3 regions of the Paraburkholderia sp. BR10141 genome follow, and region 1 is predicted to be linked to each of the others. Evidence: riboswitches for the same ligand, from Rfam matches in the RefSeq annotation. Region 1 holds a riboswitch; each other region holds the start of a gene.
The links. A riboswitch is a leader RNA that binds a small molecule or an ion and turns the genes downstream of it on or off. The one in region 1 is predicted to bind cobalamin.

Region 1 (10,156 bases):
CCGTCATGCCGACGTTATCCATGATGCGCCTCAGCTCTGTGCGTACTCGTCATGCCGGTGCCACCAGATGCCGGCCTCGTTACGTCCCTTCGGCGCGCGGTCGAGCCACTGGTACATGCCCCACACGCCATCGAGACCGCGGGCATAGGTCGAGTACGTGTGATAGACCACGCCGTCCTCGAGCACGAATGCGCTCAGGCCCGGACGGTCGCGCGTATAGGTCGCCGCGTCGGTGCCGCAACTCGCCGCGAACTCGGCGACGGGCGCGGGCGGCGGATTCATGTCCATGGCGTGGCCGCTGCGCGCATAGTTGTATTCGATGTCGCCCGCGCGCTGCTGCGCCGTGGTGAACGCCACGTTGAAATCGAAGTTGAAGTCGTTGCCGTTCGACGAGGCCCACGGAAAATGCCATCCCATGCGCTTGCGGTAGGCGAGCAGCTTCGCGAGCGGCGCGCGCGACACCGCCACGAGCCGCACGTCGTGATTCGCGAGATGTACCGCGATGCCGTCGAAACCATCCGCAATCGAGGAACACGACGGACAGCCCGCCGCATAGTCCGGCCCGAACATGAAGTGATAAACGAGCAGTTGCGAGCGCCCCTTGAAGAGATCGGCGAGCGTGGCGCCGCCCTCTTCGGTTTCGAAGCGATACATCTTGTCGACGCGCACCCAGGGCAGCGCCTGGCGCTGCTGCGCCAATGCGTCACCGCGCCGTGTGTGCTCCTTTTCGGCCGCGAGCAGTTCGATGCGCGCCGCGAGCCAGTCTTCGCGTGTTCCTGTGGTATGGGTTGCCATTGCCTGGTCCTCCTATGGGTTGACTACGGTGGCGGCGTGCTGGGGGTACTGCCGCGTCGTTCGATCGATGATTCATTTGATCGCCGTGTTAGATTAGGTCCGGACCGAGAAGGAGGGGGAGTGACAAGTGTGGCGGGATTCCCATGACCATGGATTCGCTGATCACGGCTGCCGCGCGCGCGCTCGCGGCCGGTGATCCGCTCGGCGCGCTGAACCGGGTCGCGTTGCGCGACGACGCGCCCGCGCTCGCGCTGCGCGGCATCGCCATGGCGCAGCTCGGCGACTTCGCGCGCGCCAAAGCGCTGCTGCGCAGCGCGGCGCGCGGCTTCGGCGCGCGCGAGGCCGTCGCTCGCGCGCGCTGCGTCGTCGCCGAGGCCGAAATCGCGCTCGCTTCGCGCGATCTCGGCTGGCCGACCGATACGCTCGCTGCGGCGCGGCAAACGCTCGAAGCCCATGGCGACCGCCTCAATGCCGCGCACGCGCGCTACCTGGAAATTCGCCGTTTGCTGCTGATCGGCCGGCTCGACGAGGCTGGGGGCATGCTTTCCGAAGTCGATCCCGCGCCGTTGCCGCCCGCTTTGCGCGCGGCGCATGAGCTGATCGCCGCCGGCATTGCCATGCGGCGCATTCAAACGCAAGCGGCGCGGCAAGCGCTCCGCGCGGCCGCGCGCGCCGCGCGTGAGGCGGGCATCGCGGCGCTGAGCGCCGAGATCGAGAGCGCAGCGCTGCTGTTGACCTCACCGGCGGCGCGCCTCATCGCGCGCGGTGAAGAGCGGGTGTTGCTGCTGGAAGACGTCGAGGCGCTGCTCGCCTCGAAGGCCCTCGTCGTGGACGCGTGCCGCTACGTCGCGCGCGAGGGTCCAACCGTCATCGAACTCGCAAGACGGCCAGTGCTGTTCGTGCTCGCCCGCGCGCTTGCGCAGGCGTGGCCCGCCGACGTGCCGCGCGATGCGCTCATCGCCCGCGCCTTTCGCACGAAGCACGCCGACGAAACGCACCGCGCCCGCCTGCGCGTGGAAATCGGCCGCTTGCGCACGCTGATGCGCGACGTGGCCGAGATCGGCGCGACCCAGCAGGGCTTCGCGCTGGCGCCGCGCCACGCGAGCGAAGTGGTGGTACTGGCGCGGCCCGTGGAAGAAAAGCACGCCGCCGTGCTGGCTTTTCTCGCCGATGGGCAATCGTGGTCGAGTTCGGCGCTGGCGCTCGCGCTCGGCGCGAGCCAGCGCACCGTGCAGCGCGCGCTCGATTCGCTCGCGGCGGCGGACAAGGTGCAGTCGTTCGGCTACGGCCGCGCGCGCCGCTGGACCACGCCGCCCGTCCCCGGATTCGCGACGACCTTGTTACTCCCCGCCCCGCTGCCAGGCGATTAGGATGAACGCCTGTCCCTTCATTCAACGAGGAAACCATGAAACGAACGACTGCCGAAATCGTCCGCGAGTACGGCCCTTTTCCCGGCATCGAGAAGGTGGGCGGGGTCACGTACGACGGCAAACGGGTGTGGTTCGCCGTAGGCGAGCGCATCGCGTCGCTCGATCCGCAGAGCGGCGAGACGCAGCGCTCGATCGACATCGCGGCGCACGCGGGCACGGCTTTCGACGGCCGGCATCTGTTTCAGATCGCCGAGGATCGCATCCACAAGATCGACCCCGAAACGGGCCGCGTGCTCGCGACGATTCCCGCGCCCGGAGGCGGCGGCGACTCGGGGCTCGCGTGGGCGGACGGGACGCTCTGGGTCGGGGTGTATCGCGAGCGCAAGATCCATCAGGTCGATCCGCAGACGGGCGCGATCCTGCGCACGCTCGAATCGAGCCGCTTCGTCACCGGCGTGACGTGGGTGGACGGTGAACTGTGGCACGGCACCTGGGAAGGCGACAAGAGCGATTTGCGGCGTATCGATCCGGGCACGGGCGAACTGCTGGAACAGCTCGACATGCCGCCCGGCACCGCCGTTTCGGGGCTGGAGTCCGATGGCGGCGAGCAGTTTTTCTGCGGCGGCGGGAACAGTGGGAAGATTCGCGCGGTGCGGCGTCCGAAGCGCGAGGGCTAGGCGAGCGGGTGCGCAAGAAACTTATGAGCACCCGCTCGAGCGCAACGCTCAGAACGCTCAGAACGTATAGGTCACCTTGCCAAACGCCGTGCGCCCCAGCGTGTTGTACCCGTAGGCGGTCACATACTGCCGGTTGAACACGTTTGCCAGCGTGGCCGATAGCGCGAGATGCGCATTGACCTTGTACGACGCGCGCAGGCTCACCGTCGTCCACGAGGGAAGGTAGATCGTGTTGAGCTGGTCGTCGAACGTCGAGCCGTTATACAGCAGCGAAACGCCGGTGCTGAGCGCGTGGAGCTGGAACTCGTCCCACGTGTGATCCACGCTCAGGCTCACCGTCTGGCGCGGGCGGCGATTGAGCCAGGTCTGGTCGGTCACGTCCTGCGGATTCAGAATCCCCACCGTAAGGCTCACCGGCGTGTACTGGCCGAGCGTGCCCTTGTACGAGAGGTCGAGACCCTGAATGTGCGCGCGGCCCACGTTCACGGGCAGGAAGGTCTGCGAGTTGTACGTGATGAGATCGTGCACGCGCGTGTCGTACACGGCCGCCGTGAACGTGCCGATGGAAGTGGTGGCATCGAGCGCGGCTTCGACCGAGTCGCTGCGCTCGGGCAGCAGGTTGGGATTCGAGTAGCCCGGATAGTAGAGGTCGTTGAACGTCGGCAGGCGGAACGCATTGCCGTACGAAACGCGCGCCGTGTAGACCGGCGTGATGGCCCACGAGAGCGCGACGTTGCCCGTATTCACCGATTGCCCCTGCACGATTTCGTGCCGCCCCGCCAGAAACAGCGTGACGGGTCCGAGCGTGGACGACTGATGCATCGACACGGCCGAATCGTTGCGCGCGGGCAGGCCGCCCGGCACGTCCACGGGCAGGAACGCCAGCTCGCGGGTGTAGTCGTAGGCGAGCTTGGTCTCGCCGTCGAGCGGCATGCCGAAGAGCGTATGGCCTCTTTCCTGATGCGTGATCGACGTGGAGGTGGAAAAGCGCGTCGAGTCGATCTCGTCGGAGGGGATCGTCGGGTCGTTCGAATAGAGAAACTGACGATCCGTCGCGTAACCCACCGACTGGTCGAGCTGCGTGGTCGGCGTGATGTCGAGGTGGAACGCGAGACCGGTCGTGAGCTGCGTGTCGCGCTGCCGGTCGTTGCCTCCCGCGTTGTCGTAGGAGAGATCGGAGCGGTGGTAGAGCGCGAAGGTCGAGATCGACCAGTTGTCGTGCGCGTAGCCGAGGCGCGCGTCCAGGTTCTGCGCGTGGTATGGATTGCGGCCGTCTTCGTGGCCGTAGGCCCCGGGCTGCGTCGCGTCGATGCCCGCCGTGTTGTAGTCGTGCAGGCCCAGCGAGTAGGTGAGGCCGCTCAGTGCGGAAAGCGGCCCTGTCGATGGGATTGTGCCCGAGGTGCGCACCTGCGTGTCGAAGGTCTTGTTCGAGCCGCCGCCGAACGAGACGGTGGTCTGGTTCGGCTGGTTCGACGCATGGCGCGTGAAGAGCTGCACGACGCCGCCCATGGCATCCGCGCCGAACGAGGCGGCCGCGGGGCCGGAGATCACCTCGACCCGGTCGAACGAGGCAGTCGCAAGATCGGCCCATTCGGCCGTGCCCGTGGTGACGGAGCCTATGCGTATGCCGTCGATGAACACGGCCACCTGGTCGGCCGACGAGCCGCGAATGCTCACCCCCGTGTACGACCCCGGGCCGCCGGTCTGCGAGACGGTGACACCCGGCAGCGTGGCGAGCGCCTGCGCGATGCTGGGGTCGACGGGGGAAACGCGGTCGAGGTCCTGGCGCGTGAGCACCTGGGTGGTTGCATAGCGCTGATCGAACGATTGTGGCAGGTGCTGTGCGTCGCCCACGACGAGGATATTGGGCAGCGTGGTGTCGCCGCCGGCTTGCTGCGGCGCCTGGGCGGACGATGCATTGGCGGCGTCGGCGGCATGCGCGGTTTGCCACGCCCAGGCGAGCGCGGCGGAGGTCAATACGAATTGGCGAAACTTCATGATGCGGTGGCTGGAAACAGCTCCTGAAATACGGGCTGTCCGTGCAACGGGCGATCGCCACGTGGGCGGTGCTTGCGCATTGGGGATCCCCGCCCGCTGCGGCTGCTGGACTCGGTTGATGGCAGGTCTCCTGGCTCGCGGGTCGACATCCGCAGCCGGCCTTCCCGGTTTCCCAGTGGCCTTCTCTGGCATGGACTCGCCGCTTACAGTTGCGGGGGCAGCCGCAGTCTTGCACTGCGTTCCCTTTTGATCCCGTCGCCGGGAACCATCAGGGCGCAAGGGTAAGGGCCGCGCAATCGGTGCGTCAACCTTTGACGAGCGTCGTGTGGCAAAAACACCCGGTTTGGCTGCTCCCGCAACTTACGCTATCCTTGCGGCTGTTTTTCGCGCGTAGGCGCTGCACAAGCGAAACGCAGCAGGGAAGCCGGTGAGAATCCGGCGCGGTCGCGCCACTGTGACCGGCGGTCAATCGAGCCAGAAGTCAGACCTCGCTACGTCCTCGCCGCATCGAGCGGGGGCGGACGGCGCTCGTCCACGCAATCCCACCTACACAAACAAGAAGACTCATGAACAAGAACATTCTCGCCGTCCTGGGTGGGACGGCATTGGCATTCACCGGCGCTGGCGCCTCGGCGCAGCAGGTCACGTTGTACGGTGAGATGGACGCGAGCGTCGACTATGTCAGCGACGTTGGCGGCCGCACCCAATATCGTGCAGGCTCGGGTCTTGTCGACGGCAGCTTCTGGGGCCTGCAGGGCACTGAGGACCTCGGCGGCGGCAACGCCGCGATCTTTCGCCTCGAGCGCGGCTTCTCGTCCACCTCTGGCGAAGCCTTCAACGACCATCCGTTCTACGTTGGTCTGCAATCCGAACGACTCGGCACGATTACGCTGGGCCGCCAGTACGACACGATGCACGACTACTTCGCCCCGTTCACACTAACGGGCGGCGCAGGCGGCACGGCATTCGCGCATCCGTTCGACAACGACAACGCCAACAATTCGTGGCTCGCCTCGAACGCCGTGAAGTACGCGAGCGCAACGTACGGTGGTTTCAGCGCCGGCGCGATGTACGCGTTTTCGAACGAGGCGGGGCGCTTCGCGCAAAATCGCGCTTACGGCTTCGGCGTCCATTACGAAGGCGGCCCGTTCAGCGCAGGCGTGGCGTGGATGCACATCAACGGACGCGGCGCCTCTTCGGTGGGTGCGTACGATACATCGGTGCTGCCGGGTGCGGGCCTCGTGCCGACCGAGGTCGCGGTGCAGCGCGAAGACACCATCGGCGCGGGCATGAGCTACGCGCTCGGCGACGTCACGCTTGGCGCGGCCTGGTCGCGTTCCATTCATACCCGTGTCAGCGAGGCCGACGGCGGCGCGCCCTTGCCTTCGGTCGCATTCAGCAATTACGAAGTGAATGCGCTATGGCAGGTGACGCCCGCGTTCTCGCTGGCGGGCATGTATGCCTACACGGGCGCGACCTCCGCGCATTGGCATCAAGGCGCGCTGCAGGCCGGCTATCAACTGTCCAAACGCACGGACGTTTATACCGAGGCGATCTATCAGCGCGCGTCGTCCGGTGCGCTTGCGATGATCAACACCTGCGACCCGTCGGGCGGCCGCAACCAGGTGCTCGTGGCCGCGGGCATCCGGCATCGCTTCTGATGCGTAAAAAAGGCCCCGAACCGTTGCGATTCGGGGCCTTTATACTGCGTGGCTACGTCACGAAGCCGAGAGCTTCACCGAAACGCCGGTCGAAGAATAAACCGGCGTGGCCTTGAAGCCATCGACCGTGACCGTCGCGAATTTCACCGATGCGCCGTTGCCGTCGATCACGTCGATCGTGTCGCCCGCTTTCGGCGTATAGCCGTTCACGAACTTCACATGCAGCGTGCCGCCCGCCACCGTGAGCTGGCCGCCCACACGCAGGCGTCCGCCGCCGTTGCCGTCGATATCGAGTTCGAGCGTCGTGCCGTCGAGCTGCGTGTACTTGCCCGCCACCGTCAACGGTGCGCTCGTCGCCACGGTCACGCCGCCGCCGGACCCGACGTACACGTCGCCGTTGCCGAAGGCCGTGGTCGACGCTGCAGCGAGCATGCCGCCGCTCACCTGTGAGCCGCCCGTGTAGCTGTTATTGCCCGCAAGCGTGAGCGTGCCGCTGCCCTGCAGCGTGAGCTTGCCCGTGCCGGCGATGTCGTTGCGCCAGGTGTCGGCGGCGTTGAAGCCGCCCTGGGTCGCGTCCATCGCCACGATCACATTGCCGTTGAACGCACCATAACCATCTGCAGCACTAAACATGTTCAGACGGCCCCAGCCCTCGGCGTCGTCCATGACCGGATAGCCCGAGACGACTTCGGTCGTCTTCAGCACGATGCGGCGCTGGTCGGCGCTCAGGTACGGGAAGCGCGTTTCGAGCAGTACCTCGGCGCCCTTGGGCACGACGGGCGGCGCTTCGGTGGATTCGATCTGGCTGAAACCGAACGTCATGCGGCGCGCGAACTCCGACTTGTTGGTCGCATAGTCGGCAAAGCGGTCGGTCGCGGTCGTGGACGAATGCGCGAAGGCGGGGAAGGTCGTGGCGCTCGTGCCGGTGGCCTGTTCGAGCGCGCTGTGCGCCTGCGCATAGGCCGCGCTCTTGAGCGTGGCGTTCGCGGGATCGTAGAGATTCGCGGCAGTGGCGGCCAGCGCGAACATGCGGCCGCCGATCACGTCGAGCGGCGAATGCATGCCCGCGAGAATGCGGTTTTCGCCGAGCTCGAGGCCGCGGCTCGCCATTTCCTGGTAACGCTCGGGCACGAGGTATGCCATGGTCATCGCGTCGCGCATGGCTTCGGCTTCGTGGCCGCTGATGAAGCCGCCGTCTGTGGACGGCGTCGTGCTGATGGCCGGCACTAGCGTGGGGTCGACCACGACGCTCGTGCTCCATCGGAACGGCCGCGCGTATTTGTAGAAGCGCTTGGCGGGCTCGGTGGAAGCATTGTTGCCCATCGTGTTGAGCAGGTCGACCACCTTGCCGAAGGTTGCGTTGCTCGTGCTGCCCACGCCCGTGTTGTTGCCCGAGTCGTTGTAGAGCGTCGTGGTCGCGTCCGCGGGAATCGACGTGATGCTCGTCGTCTGCTGCGCAGCCGAGCGCCAGGCGGCGGTGAGCGGCCCCATGCCGTCGGTCACGCTGTAGCCCTTGCCGCGGCGATCGTCGTAATAGGCCGCGTCGGCCTGCGCCTGGCTGCGCTGGGTCGTCGCGGTCACGACATACTGGATGTTCGCGTTCAGCACGGTGCTGTTGAGGATCGTGCCGTTGGGCGTGCCGTCGGTGGGGACGCCCGTCCACGTCGACTGCACGACCGCGGGGAATGTGCCGTTGGCGGGCGCGGAGACGCCCGCGTCCACCAGCTGCGTGAGCGGCTGCCAGAGATCGAGAAAGCGCGCCACCACGCGCACGCCCGCATTCGTCGCGAGCGTGGCGTAACGCGCGTCGCCGCGCTGGTTGGTCGCGATGTTGTCGACAAAAGCCGGTACGTCGGGAATCGGTGCGTTGTCCACGAAGCCGGGGTCGGCTGGCGGCGCGGGAATCGCGGCGGTGGTGGCGGGATCGCTATTGCCGCCTCCACAGGCGGTCAGCGCGGCAACGCTGGTAAGCACTGCCAGGTAGACCGGCAGTGCAATTCGGTGGCGTGATGCGGGCATGCTGAGGGCTCCGTCGTCGTGATTGATGCTGTGTGGTTATTTCTACTGACGGCGGCGAATTATGCTTACCCTCGATTACTCCCTAATTACCAATTTATTACGCAGATGTTAAACGGCAATGGAAATGAAGTGCGTATGAAGTATTTTGCGGCGTCCATTTACGGCTGCGCCTCGAGATAACCGACCCGCACGGGCGGCACGAACCACGCGAGACACAGGCCGGCCAGCGCGGCTACGGCAGCGACGAGTAGGCCAATGTGGATCGAATCCACGAGCGCGCTGCGCGCGGAGTTCATCATCGCGTCGCCGGCATGCCCGGCGCTCACGAGGCGGCTGATCAGCGCGGCCTGGTCGGCGCGGTCTACGAGCAATTCGGGACTCGCAAACGACCTGAACCATTGCGTCGCCTGATACGAGTCGAGTGAGCGATTCACGCCCATGGTGTAGACGTGGCCGAGCAACGCGCCCGTCATCGCCGTGCCCAGCATGCCGCCGAATGTGCGCAGCGATTGCAGCATCGCCGTGGCGGCGCCGAGATGGTCGCGCGAGACGATCTGCTGCGAGCAGACCGTGAGGCTCGTGCCCACGAGGCCCAGCCCCAGGCCGCTCGCGCCCATGCACGCCATCCACACGAGATGCGGCTCGTTGCCTCGCAGCACCACCACCGCCAGACTCGCGAATGCCGCCAACGCGAAGCCGACGTAAAGGATCGCATTGGCGCGCCGGATGCGCGTGACCACGCGATTGTTCACGAAACTGCCGACCGTTGTGCCGAGCAGCAGCGGCGTGATCAGCATGCCCGAGGCGCGCGGCGACATCGCATAGCCGCCCTGGAACAGCAGCGGCACGTAGAAAACGAGCGAGAACAAGGCAAATCCGCCGAGCACCGACATTGCAAAGAGCGGGCGGAGTTTGCGGTCGAGCAGCATGTCAACGGGGATGATCGGATAGCCCATGCGCTTTTCCCAGAAGAAAAGCGTCAGCGAACAGACCACCACGATCGCGGCCAGCACGATCGTCGAAGTCGTCCAGCCTTGCCTCGGCAGAAGCTCGATGCCGAGCTGCAGCGCGCCGAACGTGACGGCGACGACGCAAGCGCCGAGCCAGTCGAGACGCAGCCGCGCGCCTTCGCGGGCATGGTGCAGATGCGGCAGGAAAGCATTCACGAAGAAGAGCGCCGCCACGCCCACCGGCACGTTGACGAAGAACACGAGGCGCCAGCTGCCGTGCTGGGTCAGCATGCCCCCGAGCGTAGGCCCCACCACGTTCGCCAGGCCAAACGCGGAGGAGACGAATACCAGCCAGCGCAGGCGTAGCCGCGGATCGGGAAACAGGTCGGCGACGGTCGCGAATACCGTCCCCATCATGATGCCGCCGCCGATGCCTTGCAGGCCGCGCGCGAGCACGAGAAACAGCATGTTGGTCGCGATCCCGCAGAGCACCGAGGCGAGGGTAAAGAGAAGGATGGCTGCCAGCATGAAGGGCTTGCGGCCGAACAGATCGCCCAGACGCCCGAAGATCGGAATCGTGATGACCGACGCCAGCATGTAGGCCGTCGCGACCCATGCATAGAGTTCGAAGCCCTTGAGCTCCGCGACGATGCGCGGCAATGCGGTGCCGACGATGGTCTGGTCGA
Region 2 (10,156 bases), on a different contig from region 1:
GATCGACGTCGTCGAGCGGGACGATGCGCTGGTTCGCCATGGTTGCGCGCTCGACATACAGCGCGCGATGCGCGAGGTCCAGTTCGCCCAGCACGCGGCGCACCTTGTCGAAATTGCGGCCCAGCTTCATGATCACGGCGGCATCCGCGTCGGCCAGGCGCCGGCGCAATTCGTCCTCGGGCAGCACGCCCGAGAGTACGGCGAGGCTCTGGTTGCGGTAGACGAGCGGCACGCCCAGCACCGCCGCGCCGCCCAGCATCGAGCACACGCCCGGCACGACTTCGGCCTCGTAGTGTGCGGCGAGCCGGTCGTGCAGATACATGTACGAGCCGTAGAAGAACGGATCGCCTTCGCAGATCACGGCCACGTCGCGTCCGGCGTCGAGATGGCGCGAAAGCGTTTGCGCCGCGCCGTCGTAGAAGTCGGCGATGATCGCTTCGTACGAGAGCGGCGGTTCGAGCGCTTCGGTCGTCACGGGGTACACGAGCGGCAGGCGTTCCTGCTCCGCTTCGAGATGGGCCTCGACGATGCCGAACGCATTGCCTTTCTTGCCCTTCGCGACGAAATACGCGACCACGGGCGCGGCCTTGAGCAGGCGCAGCGCCTTGAGCGTGAGCAGTTCGGGGTCGCCGGGGCCGACGCCAATGCCGTGCAGACGTCCTTTGCGGATCATTTATTCGGTCTCCGAAGCGAGTGCGTTGACGGCGGCGGCGGCCATCGCGCTGCCGCCGCGGCGGCCGTGCACGACGACGAAGGGTACGCCGTGACTTTCGGCTGCAAGCTGCGCCTTGGACTCGGCCGCGCCGACGAAGCCGACGGGAAAGCCGAGGATGAGCGCGGGGCGCGGAGCGCCGGCGGCAATCATGTCGAGCAGATAAAAGAGTGCGGTGGGCGCATTGCCGATTGCAACGACGCTGCCTGCGAGATGCGGCCGCCACAGTTCGAGCGCGGCTGCCGAGCGCGTGTTGCCGATCTCGCGCGCGAGATCCGGTACAGCTGGATCGTCGAGCGTGCAGATCACAGCGTTGTTCGCCGGCAAGCGCGCGCGCGTCACGCCGTAAGCGACCATTTTTGCGTCGCAGAGAATCGGCGCGCCGCCCGCGAGCGCGTTGCGGCCCGCTGTGCCCGCGCCTGCGGAAAATGCGAGGTCGGCGGCCACATCCACCATGCCGGATGCGTGAATCACGCGCACGGCAAGTTTTTCGAGGTCGGCGGGAATGCGCGAGAGGTCGGCTTCGGCGCGGATCGTCGCGAACGACTCGCGATAGATCGCCTGGCCGTCGCGAATGTAATCAGACATCTTGGTTACTCCGGGGCCGCTGCGCGAGTGCAAGCGCAGCGGCTTCGATCGTCAGGTTGCGCGCGATGAGTTGGCCAAAGCGCTGGCCGAAGCCGCTTTGCGTGTCGTCGCGCTGGTACAGGTCGTAGTGGTCCGGGGTGCTGGCGAGCAACGTGAACGGCGCGCAATGCGCGGCCGCGCAGGAGCGCTCGCAGCCGCTCAGGTGGGCTTCGGCGTCGGGCGGCAGCATTGCGGCGAGGCGCTGTGCGTCTGCCTTCGTGTCCGCGCGGCTTTTTGCACATCCCGTCGAGCCCGTGCACGCGACGAGGCGCGCGAGCGGGTCGGCGCGGGAGGCGATGAGACCGAGCGCGTCCAGGCGTTCGAGCGCGGCGGGCATGGCGTGCGCGGGCACATTCGGCAGCAGGACGCCTTGCCAGGGCGTCGCGCGCAATGTCGCGTCGCCCGAGTCTTCCGCGAGCGCGGCAAGTGCGCGCAGCGTTGGCGCGTCGATACGGCCGAGCACGGGCTGCGCGCCCACGTAGCCGCTGCCGTCGGCGTGCAGCGCGTGTGCGCCGAGGCGCAAGCCGGCGGGGCTCGCCGCGCGGCGCCAAGCGGGCAGCGTGGCGTCGTCACGCGTCAACGTGAAGTCGCCATGCTGTTGCGCGCGCTGTAGCAGCGAGTCGAGCGAATGAGTGGCGAGGACGTCGCGCATGCGTGTGGCGTCCGCGCCCGCGAGATCGAGGAACGCATGCAACAGCGCGCGCATCGATGCGCAAACGTCTTCGGCCGCGAGCGTGCCGACTGGCTGCGCCGTGGGGCGACCTGCGAGGCCCACCGCGAAGCGCACCGTTGCGCCATAAGGCAGCGCGGCGAGCCAGATGTCGTGCGGATGCTCGAGCATCGCCACACGTTCACCGCCGTCGAGTTGCAGCGCGAACTTGGGCGAGAGCGCGGCAAAGCGTGGCTCGCGCTGCATCATGTCGATGAGCGCGGCGGCGAGTTCCGTCGTGTCGCACAACGCGTCAGGGTCGAGGCCCGCGAGCGGACTCAGCATCACGTTGCGCAATTCGTCGGCGGCGCATGCACGCTCGACCGGGCTCGCGGCGTCGATGCCGGCAGGGCCGAGGCCTGCGTCGATCAGCGCGGCGCTCAATGCCGCTTCTTCGCCGGCGCGCACGCCGCGAATCTGCACGTTCGCGCGATTGGTTAGATCGAGTACGCCGTTCGCGTGCGTCGACGCTGCGTCGGCGAGGGCCCGCGCACGCGCGGAGCTCAGCACGCCGCCAGGCAGACGGATGCGGCACAGGCCGCCGTCACGCGCCGCGACCACGCGCAGGAGCCCCGGGCACGCCGAGGGGCGGAGCATGGCCAATGCGGCAGCGGGCGAGACAGGCTTCGTTTCGTGTTTCAAGGCATTACCGGGTAAGCATCACGCTGGAGCGGCGCGCTGCCCGCACGGCAGGCGGGAAACGGCAGCGGTATCGGTACACCCCGTCCGATATGGGTTCGCGCGAACAGTCGGCCGGCAGGTCTCCTGGCTCGCAGGTCGTGAACCGCATCGGCCTTCCCGGTAAAACCAGTGGCTCGGGTGGATGCGGTCTCGCTGCTCACAGTCGCGGGGCGGCCACAGCTTGCTGTGTTCCCTTTTTGCGATCCGGAGTTGGCGCTTCAGCGCTTGCTCCGGTCCCATGCAAAACTGCCTTAAAGGCGCCGGCGGACACGGTATTATGCCCGTTTTCACGCGTGCTCCGCCCCACAATAGGGCTGCGGGCCGTGGCGGTGTAGAGAAACAGGCAACGGCGGGAGAACGAATGCAGGGCAAGCAGGTATGGCTGACGGTGGTGGGCATCGGCGACGATGGATACGCGGGGCTCGGGCGCGACGCGCGGCGCGTGCTGTTCGACGCGGCCATCGTGACGGGTGGCGAACGCCATCTGGCGATGCTGCCCTCGCGCGTGCGTGCACGGCGCGAAGCGTGGCCGCAGCCGTTCAGCGTGGAGGCGCTGCTTGCCTACCGCGAATCAAATCTGTCCGTATGCGTGCTCGCGAGCGGCGACCCCATGCTGTTCGGCGTGGGCGCGACACTCGCGCGCCGCGTGGTGCCCGGTGAAATGCGCGTGCTGCCCGCGCCTTCATCGCTCTCGCTCGCGGCGGCGCGCAAGGGGTGGGCGCTGCAAGATACGGCGATGGTCTCGCTCGTCGGCCGTCCGCTCGATGCGCTGCGCCGCCATCTCTACGCGCGCTCGCGCGTGCTCGCGTTGAGCGCGGATGGGCGCACGCCCGCGGCGCTTGCCGCGTTGCTCGCCGAAGCGGGCTTCGGCGCCACGCGTCTTGCCCTGTTCGAGCATCTGGGCGGCCCGCTCGAACGCCGCATAGAAGGCCGCGCCGATGCGTGGCACGTTGAAGAAGCCGCGGCGCTCAATCTGGTCGCGTTCGAATGCGAGAGCGATAGTGCGCAGACGCTCGCGCGCGGCTGGACGCTCACGCCAGGCCTCCCCGACGACGCCTACCGACACGACGGTCAGATCACGAAGCGCGACGTGCGCGCGCTCACGCTCGCGCGTCTCGCGCCGACGCCCGGCGCGTTGCTGTGGGACGTGGGCGCGGGCAGCGGCTCGATCGGCATCGAATGGATGCGTTCGCACGCCGCTTGCCGCGCGATCGCGATCGAGGCGAACGCCGAGCGTCAACGCTTCATCGAGCACAATCGCGCGGCGTTGGGCGTGCCGGGTTTGCAACTCGTTGCGGGCCGCGCGCCCGACGCGCTCGCAGGACTCGCCGCGCCCGACGCGGTCTTTATCGGCGGCGGCGTGACCGTACCCGGCGTGCTGGACGCGTGCTGGGCGGCGCTCGCGAGCGGCGGGCGGCTCGTCGCGAACGCGGTGACGTTGCAGAGCGAAGCGGCACTCGTGGCATGGCGCGCGCAGCACGGCGGCGCGCTCACGCGCGTCGGCATCGGCGAGGCGCAGCCGCTGGGCGGCTTCGACACCTGGCGTCAGGCCTTGCCCGTCACGCTTTACGAGGCCGTCAAGCCATGACGGCGCGCATCCTGCTGCTCGGCGGCACCGGCGATGCGCTGGCGATCGCGCGCACGCTCGGCCCCCAGCACGTCTACTCGCTCGCGGGCCTTGGCCGCGTGCCCGCCGATCTCGCCTGCGCGGTGCGGGTGGGCGGCTTTGGCGGAGCCGAAGGGCTCGCGCGTTTTCTCGCGGACGAAAACATCACACTGGTTTTCGACGCCACGCATCCCTATGCCGCGCAGATCAGCGCCAACGCGGCGCGTGCGTGCGAAGCTGCCCACGTGCCGTACTGGGCGCTGCGGCGTGCGCCGTGGCAGCCGCAGCCCGGTGACGACTGGCGCATGGTGAGCGGCTGGGCCGGCGTAGTCGAAGCGGTCATGCCGTTCGCGCGCCCGCTCTTCACGCTCGGGCGCGAACCGCTTGCGCATCTGAACGAAGTGCCGCCGCAGCAGCACTGGACGGTCCGTTGCCTCGAAGCGCATCCTGGCCACGCCCGTGCGCGCATCATCGACGCGCGCGGGCCGTTCACGGCCGTTGGCGAGCGCACGCTCTTTACCGAAGCGCGCATCGACGTCGTGGTCAGCAAGAACAGCGGCGGCGCGGCGACCGAAGCGAAACTCGCCGTCGCGCGCGAAAAGGGCTTGCCCGTGGTGATGATGCAGCGCCCGCCGCTGCCCGACGCGCAATGTGAGTTCACATCAGCGCAAGAAGCAATCGACGCGCTCGCGAACCCTATTCAGCGGAGTTTCCACGCATGACTGTTTTCTTCATCGGCGCGGGGCCGGGCGATCCTGACCTGATCACCGTGAAAGGCCAGCGCCTCGTGCGCAGTTGCCCCGTCATTCTCTACGCGGGCTCGCTCGTGCCGCCCGCCGTGCTGGAAGGCCACCGCGCACACAAGGTGGTGGACACGGCGCCGCTCACGCTCGACGAGATCGTCGCGTTGCTCGAAAACGCGCATGCCCAGGGCTTCGACGTGGCGCGCGTGCATTCGGGCGACCCGTCGCTCTATGGCGCGATCGGCGAGCAGATCCGGCGGCTGCGTATGCTTGGTATTCCTTATGAAGTCGTGCCCGGCGTGACCGCGACCGCTGCGTGCGCGGCCGCGCTCGGCAGCGAACTCACGCTGCCCGGCATTTCGCAGACGCTCATTCTCACGCGCTACGCCACCAAAACGTCGATGCCCGAAGGCGAGCAGTTAGGCGACCTCGCGCGTCACCGAGCGACGCTCGCGATTCACCTGGGCGTGCGCCATATCGCGCGCATCGTCGAGGAATTGCTGCCGCACTACGGCGAAGATTGCCCGGTCGCGGTGATCTATCGCGCGAGCTGGCCCGACGAGGAACGCGTAACGGGCACGCTCGCGGATATCGCGCAGAAGGTGCTCGCTACGGATATCGAGCGTACCGCGCTCATTCTCGTAGGGCGCGTGCTCGAGGCGGAGGGGTTTGCGGATTCGAAGCTGTATGGGGCGCAAAAGCGCCACGACTAGGAAAGCGCGCGCAAGTGCGCGCGCAGCTTGTCCACCTCGCCCTTGGCGAACTCCTTTTCGATCTCCTCATGCGTTTGCTGCCATAGCGGAAACGCAGCGTTGAGCAGCCGATGCCCCTCGTCCGTGAGGCTCAGCAGACGGCTGCGCTTGTCTTCCGGGTCCTGCTCGATGACCACGAGACCGCGCCGCTCCAGCGGCTTGAGTGCGGCGGTGAGGGTGGTGCGGTCCATGGCGAGCAGCGAGGCCACGTCTTTCATACCGGGCGGATGCGGCCGGTTCAGCGACATCAGCAGCGAAAACTGCCCGTTCGTGAGATCGAGCGGACGCAGCACGTCGTCGAAAATGCGCGCGAGATTGCGTGCCGCCCGCTGCATATGCAGACACAGGCAGCAATCGCGCACCAATAGCGTGGTTTCGAAGGGAAGTTTCTTTGCGCGTGCCATGTTGCAATTATGTTGATATCAACCTATGCTGTCAAGGCCGGATGGGCGACATACCGTTGCTCCCGTTTTCAGACCAGCAACCAGACCAGCAGTTGGAGGACACATGAGCGATCAGAAACTGTTTCTCGCTGTTTTTCTCGGTACCAAAGACAACGCGCGCATGAAGGGATGGGCGGCGCTTTCCGAAGCCGATCGGCACGCGAAGGAAAAGGAGGGCATTGCGGCCTGGCACGCGTGGGTCGAAAAGCACAAGGCATCGATCGTCGATATGGGCGGCCCGCTCGGCAAGACGAAATCGATTGGCGAGCATGGCATCGCGGACACATCTAACGCGCTAACCGGCTATACCGTTTTCCGTGCTGCATCGCACGAAGAGGCTGCGAAGCTGTTCGAAGGCCACCCGCACTTTTCGATTTTTCCGGGCGAGGCCGTCGAGGTGATGCCCGTTCTGCCGATTCCCGGTGTGTGAACGGAGGCGCGTCATGAAACTCTATGGTTTTGCCGGCACGCGTTCGCAGCGCGCGCTATGGGGCCTCAAGGAAGTCGACGCCGATTTCGAATTCATCTCGGTCAATCTGCTCGCAGGCGAGCACAAGCGGCCTGAATACCTGCGCATCAATCCCGCAGGCAAGGTGCCCGTGCTGATCGACGGCGACCGCGTGATTCCCGAATCGGCTGCCATCGTGCTGTATCTCGCGGATAAATATCCAGAGAAGGCGCTGTTGCCCGCGGATCTCGACGAGCGCGCGCAGGCGTATCGCTGGACCCTGTTCGCGGTCACCGAACTGGAGCAGCCGCTCTGGAGAATCACGCGGCATTCGTTCCTGTATCCACCGGAAAAGCGCAGTACCGCCGATATCGAACTCGCGCGGGAGGACTTCAGCAGCATGGCCGCGGTGCTCGAAAGGCACCTCGAAGGACGCGAGTTCATCGTCGGCAACAAGCTTTCGGTCGCCGACTGCGTGACGGTGTATCTGATGGACTGGGCCAACGAAGTGCAACTGCTGGAGAGCTTCCCGCGCTTGCAGGCGTATCTCGAACGCCTCTACGCGCGTCCCGAGGCGCCGCAGCGCATCGCCGAAGCGCGCAAGGCGGCATAAATGGAAAACGGCCCAACCGGATCTCGCCGATTGGGCCGCCTCGCTACCGCGTTACGCCATATCAATGCGCCCGCGCATGCTCATGATCCACATGCGTGCGCTGCTGCGTCACCGTGCTCACCACCACGAGCACGATCACGTTCACGAACAGCGCAAGGAAGCCGATGTTGACGTCCTTGAGCGCGTCCGGCGCGAACGGAATCAGCTGAGCCACGCTCACATGCGTGAGCGTCGTGACGATCACCACCAGCACGCCCGCCACGATGCCGCAGAACGCGCCTTGCTTCGTTACGCGATTGCGCGCGGAGAGGCTGCACACCATCGCCGGGAACAGCTGCGTGACGAAGTTGTAGCCCATCAGGAGCAGCGCGACGATGGTGTCGCCGCCATTGAGCGTGAAGCCGACTGCCACGAGCGCGATCACCGGCACGAAAACGCGCGCGAGCTTCGCGACTTGCGCGTCGTCCGCGCTCTTCACGAGCCCGCCGCGATAGATGTCGTTGGCGAGCAGCGTCGAAGCCGTGGTGAGGATCATCGAGCCCGGCACGAGTGCGGTCAGCACGCCGGCCGCGCCGATCACGCCCACGAACCATGGATCGAACGTCTGCAGGGCGAGACGGAACAGCGAGAGGTCGATGTCGCCGCCCTTGAGGCCCGGCACCTTGAGCACGGCTGCGAAGCCGCAGAAGAAGACGAACAGCAAAATAAGCTGATAGAGCGGCAGGATCATCGCGTTGCGGCGGAAGATGCGCTCGTTCTTCGCGGTGTAGACCGACATGAACGTATGCGGCCACATGAAGAAGCCTAGTGCCGTGAGCAGCACGGTGGACTGGAACCACGTCACGCTCTGGCCGCGTGCCGGGAACGTGAGGAAGCCGGGCTTGGCGGCGTCGATGGCGCGGAACATCTCGCTCAGGCTGCCATAGTGGTGAATCGGCAGGTAAATGCCGAGGAACACGGCGATGGCGAGAATCATCGTGTCCTTCACGACCGAGTTCCACGCGCAGCCGCGCACGCCCGAAACGATCACGTAAGCCGTGACCACGGCCGCGCCGATCCAGATCGCCACGGTGGAGGAGATCGCGCCATACGAGGCCGTCGTCACGATGATGCCGAGGCCCTTGAGCTGCAGAACGAGATACGGCACGAGCGCGAGCACGCCCACGCAAGCCACCAGCACGCCCAGCGCGGGGCTCTGGTACTTGCGCGCGAAGAAGTGCGGCTGCGAGACGAGCCGGTGCTGCTTGGCGAAGCGCCAGACGGGCGGCAGCATCCAGTACGAGAGAATGTATGCAAGCGTGCCGTAAGCCAGAATGTAGTAGACGGGCGCGCCCTTGCCATAGGCGAAGCCGCTGCCGCCGAGGAACGTGAAGGTGGTGTAGATCTCGCCCGCCATCAGCAGGAACACGAACGCGGTGCCGAAGCTGCGGCCGCCCACGGCCCACTGCTCGAGGTTCATGTCGTGCCCGCGGCGGGCGCGCATGCCGAGGTAGAGCGCGACGAAGGTCATCGCCGCGATGATGATGAGGGCGCTCATGATCGCACCTCCGCGTCCGCTTCGCCCGAGAGCCGGTTGACTGGGTCGAGCCGGTAGACGATCCCCATGATCACCGCGGCCAGCACCACCCACATGACGATCCATGCGAGCACGAGCGGCATGCCGAGCACGAGCGGCTCGGTGCGATTGACGAACGGCACCCCTAGCAGGATGCCGATAAAGGGCAAGGCAGCGAGCAACCGCAGTGACATGGCAACTCCTCTTTCATATGAGAAGAAAAGAAACGTCGCGTCGGGGTGCGAAGCCACCCACTCTATGCTTGTGAACGCGCCCCGTAAAGCCGCCAAAAATACTGAAGGGCTTGCCGTAAAGATTGGTGCAACGCGCCATTTTTCGCGGCATCGAGCGACATCGATCAGGCACGCCCGACGCCGATACGGCTACACTTCTCGCAGCCCGGCGCGCTTTTTGCGCATGCCCTCAACGGATCGACTCCATGATCGAGAGCCTGATTTCAGACATCCTGTTCGGTTTCACCGGACTCATCAGCATCATCAATCCCTTGAGCGGTGCTTTTGTTTTTCTCGATCGCACCACAACGCTTACTGACGAAGAGCGGCGCCTGCTCGCCAAACGCGTGGCGATCAACGCGTTCTTCGTGCTGGTCGGGGCTTTTTTCGTCGGCACGCCCATCCTGCATTTCTTCGGTATTTCAATGGAAGCGCTGCGTATCGGCGGCGGCCTCGCCGTAGCCGTGGCCGGCTGGCAAATGCTCAACGCGCCCGAGCCGGAGCCCGCGGTCGATCATCCGGTCAAGCCCGTGAGCGCGAGTTCGGCTTCCGGAAAAGCCTTTTTTCCGCTGACCATTCCGCTCACCACCGGCCCGGGCTCCATCGCCACGGCCATTGCGCTGAATGCCAACCGCACGCACAAGCTTTCGGCGTGGCTGCTCTCGAGCTTCGCGTCGCTCGTGATCTCCGCGCTCGTCATGCTCGTGATCTATTACGTGTACAGCCGCGCCGCACGGCTTTCGCAGTACCTGGGTGTGGAAGGCACGCGCGTGGCCATGCGCGTGTCGTCGTTTCTGCTCCTGTGCATCGGGGTGCAGATCATACTGACTGGCCTGACCGGCTTTCTCACGCCGATCGCCGACCTGCGCGCCGCGAAGTAGCGGCGCCTGTAGCTCGTGAGCAGGCCGGCGTACACAAGCGTCCTCACGCGAAGGAGACCATCATGTGCCGCTGGCTCGCTTATAGCGGGAACCCCGTGCAACTCGAAACCGTGCTGTTTCACGCACGGCATTCGCTGATCGATCAAAGCCTGC
Region 3 (10,156 bases), on a different contig from region 1:
AAACCAGCGCTGTCATCCGCAACGTGCAAGCGGAAACGGGCGACCCCGCGCACGCGACGCTCGGCCTCGAACTCGACCGCCTCACGGCCGCCGAGCAAATGGCGATGAAAGTGTACGTATTCGATCGTCAGGACGACGTACTCTACTGGACCGGCAGCATGCGCTGACGCGCGTTCAGGCGAGCAGCGCCTGAGCGTCCAGGCACTCGCCGGCCCATGCCTGCGCGAGTGCCTCGCAGCGCCCCAGGCGCAGCGCGCCAAGTTCGCAATCAATCACCGTGACGTGGTCGGCGTGGCGTGGCCGCGCGGGCCACTGCGTCGTGCGGCCGTCGCTGAACAGCCAGAGATGGCGGGTGCGCGCCGGATCGCGGCGCGCGGCAGTGTCGAGCACCTGTGCCGCCCAGCCGATGCCCGCTTCGAGCGGCGTGCCGCCGCCCCCGCCGATCGGCTCGATCCAGCGCTCGTTCCACCAGCGCGGCACCGCGGGCCCGAACCTCAGCTCGGCGCCGGCACCCCCAAAAGCAATCAGCGCCACTTCCACACGCTCGGCGCGGGCGCGGTCGAATAGCGCGATCAACAACCCCTTGGCGAGCGCGAGCTGGCCGCGCGCGAGCATCGAAGCCGAGCAGTCCAAGACGAAGCAATGGAGCGCGCCGGACCCCGTCTTGCGTTTGGCGTAGCGGAAATGTCGCGCCTGCAACGATCCGGCGCGTTTGGCTGCGAACGTGGGCGGCCAGGCGATGCGCTCGCCGTGCTTCGCAACTTGTGCGGGACCGCGTCCCGGGCCTTCTCGCCGTCGAGCGCCGCCCTGTGCCGAGGCGGCGGCCTGTGCCCGACGGGTCAGCGTTTTTTTGCGGGCAGCGGGATCACACCCTTCACGGCCTTCGCCGCGACGGGCTCGGGCGGCAGCTCGCCCCAATCGGCATCCGATGATGTTTCGGTGTGCTTGTCTTCGTGCCTCGGCGAGGCGGGCGGCTGCGTCTCGGGTGAAGACGGCACATCGGAGCGCTGCGGCATGGCGTGCCGGCGATGTGCGAGCACGCACTCGGCAACCTCGTCGACGTGTTCCGGGCTCACCGCCTGCGCCCCTTCGAACGCGGCGAGCGCGCGCGCCGCACGCAGCATCACGAGATCGGCGCGCAAGCCGTCGACGGCGGCCTCGATGCAACGCTGCGCGGCGCGCTCGTGGACGGCGTCGCTCCAGTCGAGCTTGTCGAGCGCATCGCGGGCCGCCGCGATGCGCTGCGCGAGCGCGCGCTGTTCGGCCTCGCGCACCGCACAAAACGCCTGCGGATCGGCGTCGAATGCAAGCCGCGCCTTGACGATGCGTTGCCGTTCAGCGACGTCATAAGGCGTGCCGAGTTCGACCATCAAGCCGAAGCGATCGAGCAATTGCGGACGCAACTCGCCCTCTTCGGGATTCATCGTGCCAACCAGCACGAAGTGCGCGTCGTGCGTGTGCGACACGCCATCGCGTTCCACGGTATTCACGCCGCTCGCCGCCGCGTCGAGCAGCACGTCGACGAGCGCGTCGGGCAGCAGGTTCACTTCGTCCACGTAAAGCACGCCGCCGTGTGCGCGCGCGAGCAGCCCCGGCGCGAAGCGCACCGCGCTCTCGCGCAACGCCGCTTCGAGGTCGAGCGTGCCGATCAGCTTGTCCTCGCTCGCGCCGAGCGGCAGCGTGACGAACGCGCCTTCCGGCAAGAGCGCCGCGAGCGCACGCGCCGCCGTGGATTTCGCGGTGCCGCGCGGCCCGCTCACCAGCACGCCGCCGATCGCGGGGTCGATGGCCGCGAGCAGCAGCGCGCGCTGCAATGCCGCCTGGCCAACCAGCGCGGTAAAAGGAAAAGCGGGACGCGTGGCCGCTGCGCTCATGGTCCTGATCCTTCCAGATGCTGCCCGGTTTCGAGCAGACGGTGTTCGAGTTGTGCGCGATGCTCGCCCGGCTCCTGCCAGAGCCCGCGCTGGATCGCTTCGAGCAGGCGCTCGCACACGGCATGCAGCGCGTGCGGATTGTGGCGCTGCATGAATTCGCGCGTGTCGTCGTCGTGCACGTAGGCGTTCGCGACGAGCGCGTACTGATGATCTCCCACCACGCGCGCAGTCGCGTCATAGCCAAACAGGTAATCCACGGTCGCCGCCATTTCCGCCGCGCCCTTATAACCGTGGCGCTTCACGCCGTCGATCCACTTCGGGTTCACCACGCGCGAGCGGATCACGCGCGCAATCTCTTCGTGCAGCGGACGAATGCGCGGCGCGGCGGGGTTGCTGTGGTCCGCGTGATAGAGCGCGGGCTGCGCCTGCGAAAAATGCCGCGACGCCACGGCCATGCCGCCCTGGAACTGGTAGTAGTCGTTCGAGTCGAGCAGGTCGTGTTCGCGGTTGTCCTGGTTCTGCAGGACCACGTCGAGTGTCGCGAGTCGCGCGCGGAACGCCTCGCTCGCCTCGTCGCCCGCGCTCTTTTGTGCGTAGGCGTAACCGCCCCACGCCTGGTACGCGTTCGCGAGATCGGCGTCGGTCTGCCACTGTCGATGGTCGATCAACGACTGCAAGCCCGCGCCATACGCGCCGGGGCGCGCGCTGAAGACACGCCAGCCCGCGCGGCGTCGCGCCTCGTCGGCGGCCATGCCGTTCGCGACCAGCGCATCGCGCTCGCGCAGCACGCGTGCGCGCAGCGGGTTCTGGTGCTCCGGCTCGTCGAGATCGGCCACCGCCTGCACGGCGGCGTCGAACAGATGCATGACGTTGGGAAACGCGTCGCGGAAAAAGCCCGATACGCGCAGCGTCACGTCGATGCGCGGCCGGTCCAGCGCCTCGACCGGCATGATCTCGAAGTCGGTCACGCGCTGGCTGCCGGCGGCCCACTTCGGCCGCACGCCGATCAGCGCGAACGCCTGGGCGATGTCGTCGCCGCCGGTGCGCATCGTCGCCGTGCCCCAGACCGAAAGCCCAATGGCGCGCGGGTAGTCGCCGTGCTCCTGCAGATGGCGCTCGATGAGTTGATGCGCCGATTTCATGCCGAGCGCCCACGCTGCTTGCGTCGGAATGGCGCGCGTATCGACGGAATAGAAGTTGCGGCCCGTGGGCAGCACATCGGGGCGGCCGCGCGAGGGCGAACCACTCGGGCCTGGCGGCACGAAGCGGCCTTCGAAGCCACGACGCAGCTGGCGCATCTCTTCGGGGCCGCAGGCGTCGAGGCGCGGCAGCACGTCGTCGCGCAGGCGCGCAAGCACCTGGGTCGCGTGGGGAAGCGACGCAGTCTCCGCATCGCTTCGTTGACCTGAGCAAATGTCTTCGATCAGCGTGGCCGCGAGCATTTCCAGGCGTTCGCGCGTGTCGCCCGCATGACGCCATGGCGTATCGCTCACCGCTGCGAGCCGTGGTGGACGCGGGCCTTGCCACGGCGCAGCCCAATCGACCGTGGCCGGATCGACGAGGTGATCGATGCGCAGGTCTCCCGCGAGCGCATCGATGAGACCTGCGTTCGCGCCCTGCCCGTCCCCGCATGCGTATCGTCCGAGCGCGAGCAGCGTGTCGCACCGCTGCTGGCCTTGCGGCGATTCGCCGAACGTATGCAGGCCGTCGCGAATCTGCGCTTCCTTCAGCTCGCACAGGTAAGCGTCGGCGCGCGTGAGCAATTCGTCTTCGCCCGCCTGATCCTGCGGCGCGGCGACGCTCAATTCCTCGTGCAGCCGATGCTCGATGATGATCGCGAGTATGGTCTTGCGCAGCAGCTTCGCGCGGCGCGGGTCCACCATCAATGCTTCGTAATACTCATCGACCTGACGTTCGAGGTCTTGCAGCGGCCCGTAGTTTTCGGCGCGCGTGAGCGGCGGCATCAGGTGATCGATGATCACGGCCTGGGCGCGGCGCTTGGCCTGGCTCCCCTCGCCCGGATCGTTGACGATGAACGGGTACAGATGCGGCAGCGGCCCGAGCGCCATGTCGGGCCAGCAGGTGTCGGCGAGCGCCACGCTCTTGCCCGGCAGCCACTCCAGGTTGCCGTGCTTGCCCACGTGCGCGATGGCGTCGATGCCGAAGGTCTCGCGCAGCCAGAAGTAAAACGCGAGATACGCGTGCGGCGGCACGAGTTCGGCGTCGTGGTAGTTCGCGTAGGTGTCGTCGCCGCGCGAGCGCGAAGGCTGAATGCCCACGAACACCTGGCCACAGCGCCAGCCCGCAATCATGAAGCGGCCGCGGCGCACGGTGGGGTCGTCCTCCGGCACGCCCCAGCGCGCGATCAGCGCGTTTTGCGCCTCGGCGGGCAACTGCGAGAAGCGCGCGCGGTAATCATCGAGGGAAAGACTCTGCCATGCGGGACGCAGCGCGCGGGTGTCGGGATCGTTCGTCACGCCCTGCGTGAGGATGCGCATGAGCGCGTCGCCGTCTTCGGGCAGATCGGCCACACGATAGCCTTCGTCACGCAGCATGCGCAGGATGCCGACCACCGAGGCCGGCGTGTCGAGTCCCACGCCGTTGCCAATGCGCCCTTCGCTCATCGGATAGTTCGCGAGCACGAGCGCGAGTTTCTTCTCCGCGTTCGGCAGGCTGCGCAGACGGCACCACCGGCGCGCCAGTTCGGCGACGAACGCCACGCGCTCGGCATCGGGCTGATAGCGCACGACATCGACCTGCGTCTCTTTGCAGTGGTATGCGAGGCCCTTGAAGCTGATCGCACGCGTAATCACGCGGCCGTCCACTTCGGGCAGCGCGATATGCATGGCGATGTCACGCGAATTCAGGCCGTGATTGTCCTTCACCCAGTCTTCGCGATTGCCGCCGCTCAGGATCACCTGGAGCACGGGCGCGTCGCCGGCGAGCGCGATCGGTTCGGGGTCGTCGAGCGACGAAGCCGCGAAGGCCGTGGTATTCAGCACGAGCGAGACGTCGTGCTCGGCCGCCAGTTGATCGAGCACGTCGCGGCTCAAAGTGTCCTTGAGCGACGTGATCGCAAGCGGCAGCGGGTTCAGGCCGCGCGCGAGCAGCGCGTCGATGAGGGCATCGAAAGCGGCGGTGTTCGCCGCCTGCAGATGCGCCTTGTAAAACAGCAGCGCGACGACCGGCGCGCCAGGTTGCCAGCGCGCGCGCCATTCGTCGATGGTCGCGACGTCGCGCTGCGGGCAATAGAGCGCAGCGGCGGGCAACGCAATGGGCGGCGCAGGCTCGCTGCCCCAGTCGAATGCGCGCCACGCGAGCGCACGCAGGAACGATTCGGCGTTGGCCGCGCCGCCTTCGCGCAGATAACGCCACAGCAAGCGGCAAAACTCGGGCTCGGCGCGGCTCTTCGCGATGAGATTGGGGTCTTCCTGCAAGTCGCCCGAAAACATCGCGAGCAGTTGCCCGCGGCGCTCGGCTAGCGAGACGACCTGCTCGATGCCATATGGCCAGTACGTTTCGCCGCCCAGATGATCGACCACCACCACGCGCGCGTGCTGCAAGACATCTTCGACGTAGAAGTCCACCGACGCGGGCTGGCGCAAATACGTAACGTTCGCAAGCCGCACGCTCGGAAAACCTGCGGGCAGGCGCGGCACGACGCTCGCAAGCAGCGCGAGCGTCGTGTCGGCCGAACTGAGCACGACGATCTCGGCGGGCTGCTGGTCGATCCGGATAACGCCCTGCGTGTCGTCGACGAAGCCGCCAGGCGTAGTGCGCAGCAAATGCATGGGACGGCCTCGTCTAGCTGGGTGCGCTCACTTCGCGCCCGCGGTCTGCACATTCGCCAACGCGACATCGAAGGCCGCTTGCAGCGTCGCGCCATCGAGATCCTCTCCGATCAGCACGAAGCGGCTCGCAAGCGGCTGCGCCGCGCTTTCCTGCGCGTTCCAGCGGCGGTCGAAATAGCTGTCGAAGCGACGGCCCACGCCTTGAATCACGAGGCGCATGGGCGCGCCCGGCAACGCGGCAAAACCCTTCACGCGATAGATCGTGTGCGCATCGACGAGTTGCTGCAGCGCCTCGATCACGCTCTCGCGCGAAGCCGCATTGCCCGACACCACAACCGAATCGAACTCGTCATGATGATGATCGGGATCGTCGGCGGAACCGTGATGGTCGTGCCGCAGATGAATGCTCTCCTCGGAGGCCGCCTCGAGCCCGAGCAGCGTATGCAGATCGAGCTTGCCGTGCTGCGCGCGCACGATCTTCACCTGCGGCGGCAGCTCTTCGCGCAGCTCGGCAATAAGCGCGTCCTGGCCCGCTACGTCCAGCAGATCGGTCTTGTTGAGAATGACGAGGTCGGCCGCCGAAAGCTGGTCTTCAAACAACTCGTGCAGCGGCGACTCGTGATCGAGATTCGGATCGGCGCGGCGCTGCGCGTCCACGGCCTGCGGATTTTCGGCGAACTGGCCGCTCGCGGCGGCGGGGCCGTCCACCACGGTCACGACCGCATCGACGGTGAACGCGTTGCGGATCGACGGCCAGTTGAACGCCTGCACGAGCGGCTTGGGCAGCGCGAGACCCGAAGTTTCGATCAGCACGTGATCGACATCGCCGCGGCGTTCGAGCAGTTTCTCCATCACGGGGAAGAACTCTTCCTGCACGGTGCAGCAAAGGCAGCCGTTCGCGAGTTCGTAGAGCTGGCCTTCCGTTTCGTTGCCGTTCTCGTCGCAGCCAATGCCGCAACCGCGCAGAATCTCGCCGTCGATACCGAGTTCGCCGAATTCGTTGACGATGACCGCGACGCGCAGGCCGCCCGCGTGCTGGAGAATGTGACGCAGCAACGTGGTTTTACCGCTGCCGAGAAAGCCCGTCACGATCGTGACCGGAATCTTGCGCATTTGCATGAAGTGCTCCTTCGGCGCCAGGCCGTATCGAGGGGCATGGTGCGTCGCGCCTGCCGTTCGTGCGGGTGCCGTGTTGCGCACACGCGCGTATCCATGGAGACGCTGTCACGCGCAACGATTCAACAACCTGCAGGGGACGAACGACCAGAAACGCACCCGGGCCTCGCCCGGCTGACGCATGAAAATCACGGACCCGGCACCGCATCCCCGCAGCGCGAATCCCACGTATCTGGCCGGTATCCGGACTGACGAAACACCGCTTCGCCTTCCCGCGCGAGCGGCCTTGCGGCCGGCTTGCACAGTGGCGTGGACTGCGTAAAGCATGGAAGCGGTTTGCGGCATTCGTGCGAACGCCGCGCTCGTTGTACCGTTGCGGGTGCAGTTCAGGTTGGCCACGCCCGAGGCGGGATGGCTCCCTGATTCCCGTTTAACTGCGCGCGCATTGTGAATCGCGCGCGCGAGCACCAGAGTGCGTGCGAGTGTAGGCGCGGGGGGCCCGTGCGTCAAGGAAGGCGTGGGAAGCCGCAAAAGCGTGTGCTATCGTAGCGCGCATCCGGCGCCCGCCGGAACGCGACGCTTTTGCTCGTTTTGCCCCTGCGGTCACGCCTTCGATCGACGCCCTCGCCGTGAATCCTGCCGAAAATCGCGCCTCGGGCGCAGCCTCATTCGAAGCCACGCCGGAACCCGCGCAGCGCGTGCCGCCGCTTGCGCTCGGCATCGGCTGCCGGCGCGGCGTGACGCTCGCGCAGGTCGAAGCCGCGGTGCGCGCTGCGCTCGGCGCGTGGCCGGTCGACAGCGTAACGGCCGTGGCAACGCTCGATGCAAAAGCCGGCGAACCCGGCTTGCAGGCGTTTTGCGCGGCACATGCGCTGCCGCTTCAGACGTACACGCGGGAGCAACTCGCCGCGACACCGATACTGGCGCCGCCCTCCGCAGCCGCGCAAGCGCAGTTCGGCGTAGACGGCGTGTGCGAACCCTGCGCGCGTCTGGCGGCGGGGGGCGCTCCTCTCGTGCGCGGCAAGCTGGCGCTCGACGGCGTGACGGTCGCAATCGCAGGCATTCTGCCAAACGACGCAAATGCGGACGCGATAGCGCCGCAACCAAACCAATCCCGATGATGAAAACCGATCCCGAATCGCACCAACGCATGACGCAACGCCGCCGCGAAGGCCACGAGAAGAAGCAGGCCGCCGCGACGCACGAAAAGGGCCTGTTGATCGTCAACACCGGCAACGGCAAGGGCAAGAGCACGGCCGCGTTCGGCATGGCCGTGCGCATGCTCGGCCACGGCATGAAGCTAGGCGTCGTGCAGTTCATCAAGGGCGCGCTGCACACGGCCGAACGCGATTTCCTCGGCAGCGTTGCGCACTGCGAGTTCGTGACGATGGGCGACGGCTACACCTGGAACACGCAGAATCGCGACGGCGACATCGCCACCGCGCGCAAGGGCTGGGACGAAGCGAAGCGCATGATCGAGAGCGGCGAGTACGCCATGGTGATCCTCGACGAACTCAACACGGTGCTCAAATACGAGTACCTGCCGCTCGACGAAGTGCTCGGTGTGATCGCCTCGCGCGCGCCGCACGTGCACGTGGTCGTGACGGGTCGCCATGCGCCCGACGCCCTGATCGAAGCGGCCGACCTCGTCACGGAAATGCGCCTCGTGAAGCATCCGTATCGCGAGCAAGGCGTGAAGGCGCAAAAGGGCGTGGAGTTTTAAGCGCATGAGCGCAACGGTTGCCTGCCCCGCGCTCTTCATCAGCGCGCCCGCTTCGGGCCAGGGCAAGACCACGCTCACGGCTGGCCTCGCGCGACTGCATCGGCGCGCGGGCCGACGCGTGCGCGTCTTCAAGACCGGGCCGGATTTTCTCGACCCGATGATCCTCGCACGCGCGAGCGGCGCGCCCGTGCTCTCGCTCGACCTGTGGATGGTGGGCAAAGAAGCGTGCCGCGCCCTGCTCGCGCAGGCCGCGCGCAACGCCGACCTGATCCTTATCGAAGGCGTGATGGGCCTGTTCGACGGCACGCCGAGCAGCGCCGATCTCGCGACCGAGTTTGGCGTGCCGGTGGCCGCCATCGTCAGCGCGAAGTCGATGGCGCAGACCTTCGGCGCGATCGCGTTCGGTCTCGCGCATTTTCGGCAGGAAGTGCCCTTTCATGGCGTGCTGGCGAACCGCGTGGGCTCGGCGCGTCACGCGCAGATGCTGCAGGAGGCGTTGCCCGCCGACGTACGCTGGCTCGGGCATGTTGCGAGCGAAGCAACGATGGCGCTGCCCGATCGCCATCTCGGCCTGCATCAGGCCGCTGAGATCGACGACCTCGACGCGCGCATCGAACGCGCCGCCGACGCGCTCGCGCAAACCGCGCTCGCCGAATTGCCGCCTGCGGTGGCATTCGCCGATCCTTCGCATGACGAAGCGATTGCGCACCGGCTCGAAGGCCGCCATATCGCCATTGCGCGCGACGCCGCATTCTCGTTTCTCTATCCGGCGAACATTGCGCTGCTCGAAACGCTGGGCGCGAGCGTGAGCTACTTCTCGCCGCTCGCAAACGAACTCGCGCCCGCCAGCGCCGACGCGATCTTTCTGCCAGGCGGCTATCCCGAGCTGCATGCCTCGACGCTCGCGCACAATACGCAGGCCGCGAATTCGTTGCGCGCGCATGTATCCGCGGGAAAGCCGCTCGTCGCTGAATGTGGCGGCATGCTCTATCTGCTCGATGCACTGACCGACGTGGAAGGCACGCGCACGCCGATGCTCGGCCTGCTTCCCGGCGAGGCGGTCATGCAAAAGCGTTTCGCGGCGCTCGGCATGCAGCAGCTCGACGGCGCGCATGGCGCGCTACGCGGCCACACGTTTCACTATTCGCGCGTCGCCACGCCGCTGGCGCCCGCGCTCACGGCACACCACGCACAGACCGGCGCGCCCGGCGAGGCGCTGTACCGGCACGGCTCGATCGCGGCCACCTATATGCACGCTTACTGGCCCTCAAACCCGGCTTTCGCGGCCGCACTCTTCCATGGCACAGCCCTTTGACGAAGCCGAACGCGCGGCGGTCTACCGCGCGATTTACGAGCGCCGCGACATGCGGCACTTCGCACCGGGCAAGATCGATCCCGCGACACTCGCGCGCCTGCTCGACGCCGCGCATCACGCGCCGAGCGTGGGCTTCATGCAGCCGTGGCGGATCGTGCGCATCACGGACCATTCGGTGCGCGAGCAGTTGCACGCGACGGTCGAGCGTGAGCGCATTGCAACCGCCGATGCGCTGGGCAAACGCCGCGACGAGTTCATGAAGCTCAAGGTGGAAGGCATGCGCGATTGCGCCGAGGTGCTCGTGGTCGCGCTGATGGACCGCCGCGAAACCCACGTC

Region 2: another riboswitch for cobalamin. It lies ahead of cobG (precorrin-3B synthase); the one in region 1 lies ahead of ACOJB8_RS04500 (TonB-dependent receptor domain-containing protein).
Region 3: another riboswitch for cobalamin. It lies ahead of cobW (cobalamin biosynthesis protein CobW); the one in region 1 lies ahead of ACOJB8_RS04500 (TonB-dependent receptor domain-containing protein).

Annotation. Positions count from the first base shown of each region.
Region 1 is NZ_JBMIQH010000002.1:401,095-411,250, forward strand. Features, by position in the region: gene ACOJB8_RS04480 (copper chaperone) at 1-22, opposite strand, end outside; gene ACOJB8_RS04485 (DUF899 domain-containing protein) at 31-795, opposite strand; gene ACOJB8_RS04490 (helix-turn-helix domain-containing protein) at 945-2,165, shown strand; gene ACOJB8_RS04495 (glutamine cyclotransferase) at 2,201-2,842, shown strand; gene ACOJB8_RS04500 (TonB-dependent receptor domain-containing protein) at 2,900-4,840, opposite strand; cobalamin riboswitch at 4,944-5,125, opposite strand; cobalamin riboswitch at 5,216-5,349, shown strand; gene ACOJB8_RS04505 (porin) at 5,407-6,501, shown strand; gene ACOJB8_RS04510 (acid phosphatase) at 6,559-8,520, opposite strand; gene ACOJB8_RS04515 (MFS transporter) at 8,679-10,156, opposite strand, start outside.
Region 2 is NZ_JBMIQH010000009.1:140,716-150,871, reverse strand. Features, by position in the region: gene ACOJB8_RS15220 (precorrin-2 C(20)-methyltransferase) at 1-673, opposite strand, end outside; gene ACOJB8_RS15215 (precorrin-8X methylmutase) at 674-1,300, opposite strand; gene cobG (precorrin-3B synthase) at 1,293-2,645, opposite strand; cobalamin riboswitch at 2,787-2,979, opposite strand; gene cbiE (precorrin-6y C5,15-methyltransferase (decarboxylating) subunit CbiE) at 3,091-4,317, shown strand; gene ACOJB8_RS15200 (cobalt-precorrin-6A reductase) at 4,314-5,057, shown strand; gene cobM (precorrin-4 C(11)-methyltransferase) at 5,054-5,791, shown strand; gene ACOJB8_RS15190 (MarR family winged helix-turn-helix transcriptional regulator) at 5,788-6,234, opposite strand; gene ACOJB8_RS15185 (YciI family protein) at 6,338-6,703, shown strand; gene ACOJB8_RS15180 (glutathione S-transferase family protein) at 6,717-7,334, shown strand; gene ACOJB8_RS15175 (sodium:solute symporter family protein) at 7,396-8,871, opposite strand; gene ACOJB8_RS15170 (DUF3311 domain-containing protein) at 8,868-9,083, opposite strand; gene ACOJB8_RS15165 (MarC family protein) at 9,329-10,003, shown strand; gene ACOJB8_RS15160 (class II glutamine amidotransferase) at 10,066-10,156, shown strand, end outside.
Region 3 is NZ_JBMIQH010000009.1:155,226-165,381, forward strand. Features, by position in the region: gene ACOJB8_RS15235 (flagellar brake protein) at 1-167, shown strand, start outside; gene ACOJB8_RS15240 (vWA domain-containing protein) at 175-699, opposite strand; gene ACOJB8_RS15245 (ATP-binding protein) at 840-1,874, opposite strand; gene cobN (cobaltochelatase subunit CobN) at 1,871-5,665, opposite strand; gene cobW (cobalamin biosynthesis protein CobW) at 5,693-6,784, opposite strand; cobalamin riboswitch at 7,000-7,268, opposite strand; gene ACOJB8_RS15260 (cobalamin biosynthesis protein) at 7,411-7,902, shown strand; gene cobO (cob(I)yrinic acid a,c-diamide adenosyltransferase) at 7,902-8,504, shown strand; gene ACOJB8_RS15270 (cobyrinate a,c-diamide synthase) at 8,509-9,819, shown strand; gene bluB (5,6-dimethylbenzimidazole synthase) at 9,803-10,156, shown strand, end outside.